Linked DNA regions of Martelella endophytica. The protein of the gene in region 1 interacts with the protein of each later gene in a pairwise test. Links are inferred from orthologs where the notes say so. Each region holds a gene or a part of one and is shown on either strand. Other genes may lie near its edges. The genes, in order: TM49_RS16665 and mobA.

Region 1 (3,157 bases):
GTTCGCGCTCGACATGGACGTGCTGATCGAGGTGCATGACGAGGCCGAATGCGCGCGGGCGCTGAAGCTCTCATCGCCGCTGATCGGCATCAACAACCGCAACCTGCGCACCTTCGAGGTGTCGCTGGAAACCAGTGAACGCCTGGCAGGCATGATCCCGGCGGACAGGCTGAACGTCAGCGAAAGCGGTGTCTTCACCCATTCGGATTGCGAGAGACTGGCCAGGATCGGCATCAGCACCTTCCTTGTCGGCGAGAGCCTGATGCGCAAGAACGATATCGCTGCCGCAACCCGGGAACTTCTGACCGGCCAGGCCGCGGCATGAGCAAGGGGCTCACCCATATCGGCCAGAGCGGCGAGGCCCGCATGGTCGACGTCGGTACCAAGGACGAGACGAAGCGTAGTGCAACCGCCGAAGGCCACGTCCGGATGAAGCCGGAGACGCTCGCCCTGATCGAGGCGGGCAACGCCAAGAAGGGCGACGTGATCGCGACCGCCCGGCTTGCCGGCATCATGGGCGCCAAGCAGACGGCGAGCCTGATACCGCTCTGCCATCCCCTGATGCTGACAAAGATTGCCGTCGATATCGTCCCGGACGCCAACCTGCCCGGCCTCCGTGTAACGGCAATCGCCGCGCTCACCGGCCGCACCGGCGTCGAGATGGAGGCGCTGACGGCGGTGTCCGTCGCCTGCCTCACCATCTATGACATGGCCAAGGCCGCCGACCGCGAGATGGAAATCGGCGCGATCCGCCTCGTCGAGAAATCCGGTGGCGCAAGCGGCGATTATCGACGCGACGCGGAGTAGACCATGCCCTCGTCGCCGCTCATCCCCGTCGAAGATGCGCGCCGCATCCTGCTGGAGCGCGCGCAACCGGTCGCCGACGCCGAAGTGCTGCCGCTTGCGGACGCGCAGGGGCGCGTCCTGGCGGAGGATGTTGCGGCTCGCATCACCCAGCCGCCGTTCGATGCCTCGGCCATGGATGGCTACGCCGTCATCGCGGATGATGCGACCGGCCCCGTGCGCCGTCTGATCGGGGTCGCTGCGGCCGGCGATATGCCATCGGTCCGCGTCACGCCCGGAACGGCCATGCGGATCTTCACCGGAGCGCCGATACCCGAGGGCGCCGATACTGTTGTGATCCAGGAAAATACCGAGCCCGCCGGCGAGGATCGTGTGCGGCTGGTTCAGGTGCCCGCCGCAGGCGCCAACATCCGTCGCGCCGGTCAGGACTTTGCCGAGGGCGGGCTGCTCCTGCGAAAGGGCGCCCTGCTCGATCCGCGCACGCTGTCGCTTGCTGCGGCCGGCGGTCACGGCACGCTTTCCGCCCATCGTCGCCCGCGGGTTGCTGTGCTGGCGACCGGTGACGAACTCGTTCCGCCCGGCACACTCCCCGGCCCCGGCCAGATCTCCGCATCCGGCGGCATCGCCATCGAAGCCCTTGCGCGCGAAAACGGCGCCGAGGTGATCTCGCTCGGCATCGCCCGCGACAATGAAGACGAACTGCGCACGGCGATTAGAGCAGCGAAGGACGCCGATGTGCTGATCACCATCGGCGGCGCCTCAGTCGGCGATCGCGACCTGATCCGGCCGGTGCTGGCCAGCCTCGGCGTGGAACTCGATTTCTGGAAGATCGCGATGCGGCCCGGCAAACCGCTGATGGTCGGCCGACTTGGCGCCATGACCGTGCTCGGCCTTCCGGGCAACCCGGTCTCGAGCTTCGTCTGCGGCCTCATCTTCGTCGAGCCGCTCATCCGGCGGCTGGCCGGTCTGCCCGAGCGCAAGCGCACCGATGTCGCGCGTCTCGGTGTGGCGCTCGCTGCGGACGGACCGCGGCTTCACTACATGCGCGCCCGGTTCACCGACGAGGCCCAGACCGTGGTTGAGCCCTGCGAAAGCCAGGACTCGGCGCTGCTGGCGACGCTCGCCGAGGCCGAGTGTCTGATTGCCCGGCCGCCGCATGCGGATGAAGCTGCGGCAGGAGAAACCGTCGAGGTTCTCCGTCTCGATCCGCGCTGATCCTTCAGAGAACCTCGGTCTGCTGACTTGCCGCCTGCATGAAGGCGTGCATCTTCAGCTGCACGGTCTCCTCATCGATCGCAACACCGGCAGCCGCAAAGTCCCGCATCAGCTTGCGCAGCACGTCGGCATCGCCGGCCTTCGAGAAATCCGCCGCGATCACCTCGCTCGCATAAACGTCAAGATCATCGCGGCCGATCAGGCTCGCTGCCCAGGCGGCCAGCATACGGTTGCGCCGGGCGATCGTGCGAAACCGTGTCGCCTCCTGCATCGCAAAAGCCGCCTCGAACGCCCGCTCGCGTTCCGTGAACACACCTTCCGCCATTCCGACCTCCTTTCAAGTTCCTCCAACTTTCAAGATGTGCGCGAAGATGACATTTGAAAAGAACGGAATTAAACAAATTTAATTCCAGACTTAAAAAACTTCGTGTTTCGGGTTGCTTTTGGTCAAACGACTGCCGCATTAGCGTTGAAAAGCTCGTCGTTTCGATTGAGAAAGGCGCGCAACTTCGCTATTGCACGCTAATGAACATGTTTTGCGCGGCCCATGCCGCCGCGCCAACCTGATGAGAACACCAATGAACCGTCGTCGCCGGGTTTACGAAGGCAAGGGCAAGATCCTCTATGAAGGGCCCGAGCCGGGAACCCTGATCCAGTTCTTCAAGGACGATGGCGCAGCGCAACCCGGAGCCGATGCCGACGTGGTCGACGGCAAGGGCGTGCTCAACAACCGGATTTCCGAATATGTGTTCGGCCATCTGAACGCCATCGGCATTCCCACGCATTTCATCCGCCGGCTGAACATGCGCGAGCAGCTTGTGCGCGAGGTCGAGATGATCCCGCTGATCGTCACGGTCCGCAATGTCGCCGCCGGTTCGCTGTCGCGCCGCCTCGGCATCGAGGAAGGTGCGCCGCTGCCGCGCTCGATCGTCGAATTCAGCCTGAACTCGGATGAACTCGACAATCCGCTGGTGACCGAAGAGCACATCACCGCCTTCGGCTGGGCAGCCCCGCCGGAACTTGACGACATGATGGCGCTCGCCATCCGCATCAACGACTTCCTGACCGGCCTGTTTCTCGGCGCCGGCATGCAGCTCGTCGATTTCCGTTTCGAGTGCGGCAGGCTTTACGAAGGCGA
Region 2 (3,271 bases), 690 kb from region 1 along the record:
CGAAGTCGACCAGGATCGCTCCTCCCATTACCTGCCGCTATCGAAGCTGCGCGGCGATCTCGGCCGCGAATTCACGCTTGAAGACATCCCGCTCGATACCGGCGGCCCGGCCCGCTATGCGCGCGTCACCGAAACCGGCGGCCGGATCGGCTTCATCACCCCGCTCTCCCACAATTTCTGTGCAAGCTGCAACCGGGTGCGGCTCACCTGCACCGGCATGCTCTACATGTGTCTCGGCCAGGACGACAATGCCGATTTCCGCAAGGTGCTGCGCGAAAACCCCGATGACGACGGCGTTCTCAAGGCCGCTATCGACGCCGCGATCGCGCGCAAACCCAAGGAACATAATTTCGAACTCGATGAGACCCACTCCCGCATCGCGGTCTCGCGGCACATGAGTGTTACCGGCGGGTAGCCTCATCTGATCGAGATCACTTCCAAGTCTGCCCATTCGTCTATATGTACTTACTTCTTGTAACAGAGACGAATGATGCGACTATCGCCCAATGTAACCGGCGCGCTGTTCATGATCGCGGCCATGGCCGCGTTCTCGATCAATGATGCCACCGTCAAGCTTCTGACAACCGAAATCGGCATCGGCCAGATCATGTTCGTGCGTGGACTGATCCTCTCCATCTTTGCGGTCGGCATCGCCTGGCGCAGCCGCGTCCTTTCCCGGCTCGGGGCGATGTTCGATATCAGGGTCGGGCTGCGCAGCTGCTGCGAACTGGTGGCGGCGATCGCTTTCCTCGAGGCGCTGAAGCAGATGCCGCTCGCCAATGCGGCCGCGATCATCCAGTGTCTTCCGCTCGCCGTCACGCTCGGGGCGGCGCTGTTCATGGGCGAGCCCGTCGGCTGGCGCCGCTGGAGCGCGATCATCGTCGGCTTCATCGGCGTGATGATCATCATCAAGCCGGGCCCGGACGGTTTCGAGCAAGGTGCGGTCTTCGCTGTGGTGGCAATGCTGGCGGCATCCGGGCGCGACCTCCTCACCAAGACGATCCGTACCGACATCCCCGCCATCATCATCACGCTCGGGACCGCTCTGACGCTCACGATCGGCGGGGCCATTCTCGGATCGATCGAGCAGGACTGGAGCATGATGTCGCTGCCGATCACCGCGAAGCTCCTGCTTGCGGCACTGTTTCTGCTGTCGGGCTACCAGTTCCTGGTATTCGCCGTGCGGCTCGGCGATATCTCCTATATTGCGCCGTTCCGCTATGCGGGCCTGATCTGGGCGACGCTTCTCGGCATGCTGCTGTTTTCAGCCTATCCCGGCCCGAATGTCCTCGTCGGTGGCGCGATCGTCGTCGTTGCCGGCCTCTATTCCTTCTATCGCGAACGCAAGCGCGTCGCGCAGGGTAACCTCGCGCCGGAAACGCTGGTGCCGGCGGCGCGCGGCACCGTCGTGGTGCCACCGGATGAAGACGGGAAAGGACCATGAGCGACTGCGGCCTTCCCGCTGTCATTCTCGCAGGCGGACAGTCGCGGCGGATGGGCACCGACAAGGCAAGGCTGCGCATCGCCGGCCGGACGCTTCTGGACCACGCCATCGCTCGGCTTTCGCCGCATGTGGGCCCGATGGTCATCAGCCGCCACACGGCAGACATCAACCCTCCGGATGGCATCGGCCTGGTCACCGATGAAGGCACGGATTTCGACGGACCGCTTGCCGGCATTGCGGCAGCACTCTGCCGCTTTCGCGGCGAACCGGCCACCCATATGCTGTCCATCGCGGTCGACAGTCCCTTCTTCCCGAGGGATATTTCGCACCGGCTGAGCGCCGGCTTCATCGATGGCGGCAATATCGCAATTGCCGCCTGCGAAGGTCACAGACATCCCGCCTTCGGCATCTGGCCGATCGACCTTGCCGAGTCACTCGCGGACCATCTTCGGGAGGGCGGCAGCCGCCGGATGACGGATGTCATCGAACGCTATCCCCATATCACGGTCGAGTTCCCGATGGTCAGCACACCGCTCGGGGCAGTCGACCCGTTCTTCAACATCAACACGCCGGCAGATCTCGATCGCGCCCGCGAGCTCGCGCCGCACCTTTCTTGAAACACCCTTTTGCGGTTGCGCCGGGGCGAGCAGCAGCGTAGAGCGTGCGCTCAATCCTCAATGGCCGAGACGAGACCCATGGCAGGCAAGATCAACGAAAAGAAACTGGCGAAGGCCTACAATCAGGCCCTGGCGCTGGAAAAGGCCGGGGATTTCGCAGCCGCCGCCGAAGCCTATCGCGCCGTGCTGGCGCTCGACCCGGACGATCATGGCGGCGCGGCCGTCCGCCTTGCCGCCATCGGCCACGGCGAGGCCCCGTTGAAGGCGCCCGATGCCTATGTCGAGACCCTGTTCGACCAGCATGCCGACGATTTCGAGGACATCCTTGTCGAACAGCTCGGCTATTGCGTGCCGATGATCGTACGCCAGCGTTTCCAGTCGCTGGAACTCGGCGGTTTCAAGCGCATGCTCGATCTCGGCTGCGGCACCGGCCTTGCCGGCACGGCGCTGCGCGACATGGCCGATGACATCACCGGACTCGACCTTTCGGAGAACATGGTCAGCATCGCCTATGACAAGGAGGTCTACGACACCCTGTTCGTGGCCGAGGTCGTCGACTTCCTGCAGGAAAACGAGGAGGAGGCGTTCGACCTCGTCGTTGCCGCAGACGTATTGCCCTATCTCGGCGCGCTCGAGCCCATTTTTGCCGGCGCAGCGGCCAATATGCAAAAGGGCGGCACATTCGCCTTCTCAGCAGAGACACTCCCCGATGATGCCCTGAAGGGGCGCGGTTACACCGTCGGCCCGCATCACCGTTTCGGTCACAGCCTCGCCTACATTTCGAACGCACTTGCGGAGGCTGGTTTCGAAACCCTCGAAGTCACCGACATCAATGTCCGTTTCGAAGACGGCCAGCCGACGCCCGGTTATCTGGTGATCGCACGCTACGCGCCGTCGTGACGCCGGCCCGCCTCCAGATAACGCCACGGCAGATACCACCGCCAGCGCGGTTCGAGTAGCTCCGGGACAGGATCGAAACCCGATGTCCCTCCCGGCCCGCAGCGGCCGACGCGAAACAGCGTCAGGAAACCGCCGGCCCAGAGGCCATGGCGGGCGATCGCCTCGTATCCATATTCCGAACAGGTTGGCAAATGCCGGCAGGATTGGCCGATAAGGCTGGAAAAGGTGAGCTGGTAGGCGCGGATGAAGCCAAGGCCGAGGAGCCGACCCGGCGTCTTGCGAAACGGCCCCTGCCAGTTGCGCGAGGCGG

Evidence for each region.
Region 2: the proteins of TM49_RS16665 (region 1) and mobA interact in binary tests that used the Escherichia coli proteins (3 or more experiments, as listed by UniProt). The link is inferred for Martelella endophytica from one-to-one orthologs.

What each region holds. Positions count from the first base shown.
Region 1 is NZ_CP010803.1:3,633,595-3,636,751, forward strand. The notes cover bases 76-2,914. They hold TM49_RS16665 (molybdopterin molybdotransferase MoeA), read left to right. Parts: upstream 76-810; coding sequence 811-2,019; downstream 2,020-2,914. Other genes in these bases: trpC (indole-3-glycerol phosphate synthase TrpC), read left to right, coding at 76-325; moaC (cyclic pyranopterin monophosphate synthase MoaC), read left to right, coding at 322-807; TM49_RS16670 (DUF1476 domain-containing protein), read right to left, coding at 2,024-2,344; TM49_RS16675 (phosphoribosylaminoimidazolesuccinocarboxamide synthase), read left to right, coding at 2,598-2,914. Outside these bases: more of trpC, read left to right, coding at 1-75; more of TM49_RS16675, read left to right, coding at 2,915-3,157. UniProt on the Escherichia coli protein: Catalyzes the insertion of molybdate into adenylated molybdopterin with the concomitant release of AMP.
Region 2 is NZ_CP010803.1:4,322,177-4,325,447, forward strand. What follows is about bases 298-3,250. They hold mobA (molybdenum cofactor guanylyltransferase MobA), read left to right. Parts: upstream 298-1,440; coding sequence 1,441-2,061; downstream 2,062-3,250. Other genes in these bases: moaA (GTP 3',8-cyclase MoaA), read left to right, coding at 298-415; TM49_RS20095 (DMT family transporter), read left to right, coding at 491-1,444; TM49_RS20105 (class I SAM-dependent DNA methyltransferase), read left to right, coding at 2,140-2,961; yidD (membrane protein insertion efficiency factor YidD), read right to left, coding at 2,946-3,250. Outside these bases: more of moaA, read left to right, coding at 1-297; more of yidD, read right to left, coding at 3,251-3,271. UniProt on the Escherichia coli protein: Transfers a GMP moiety from GTP to Mo-molybdopterin (Mo-MPT) cofactor (Moco or molybdenum cofactor) to form Mo-molybdopterin guanine dinucleotide (Mo-MGD) cofactor.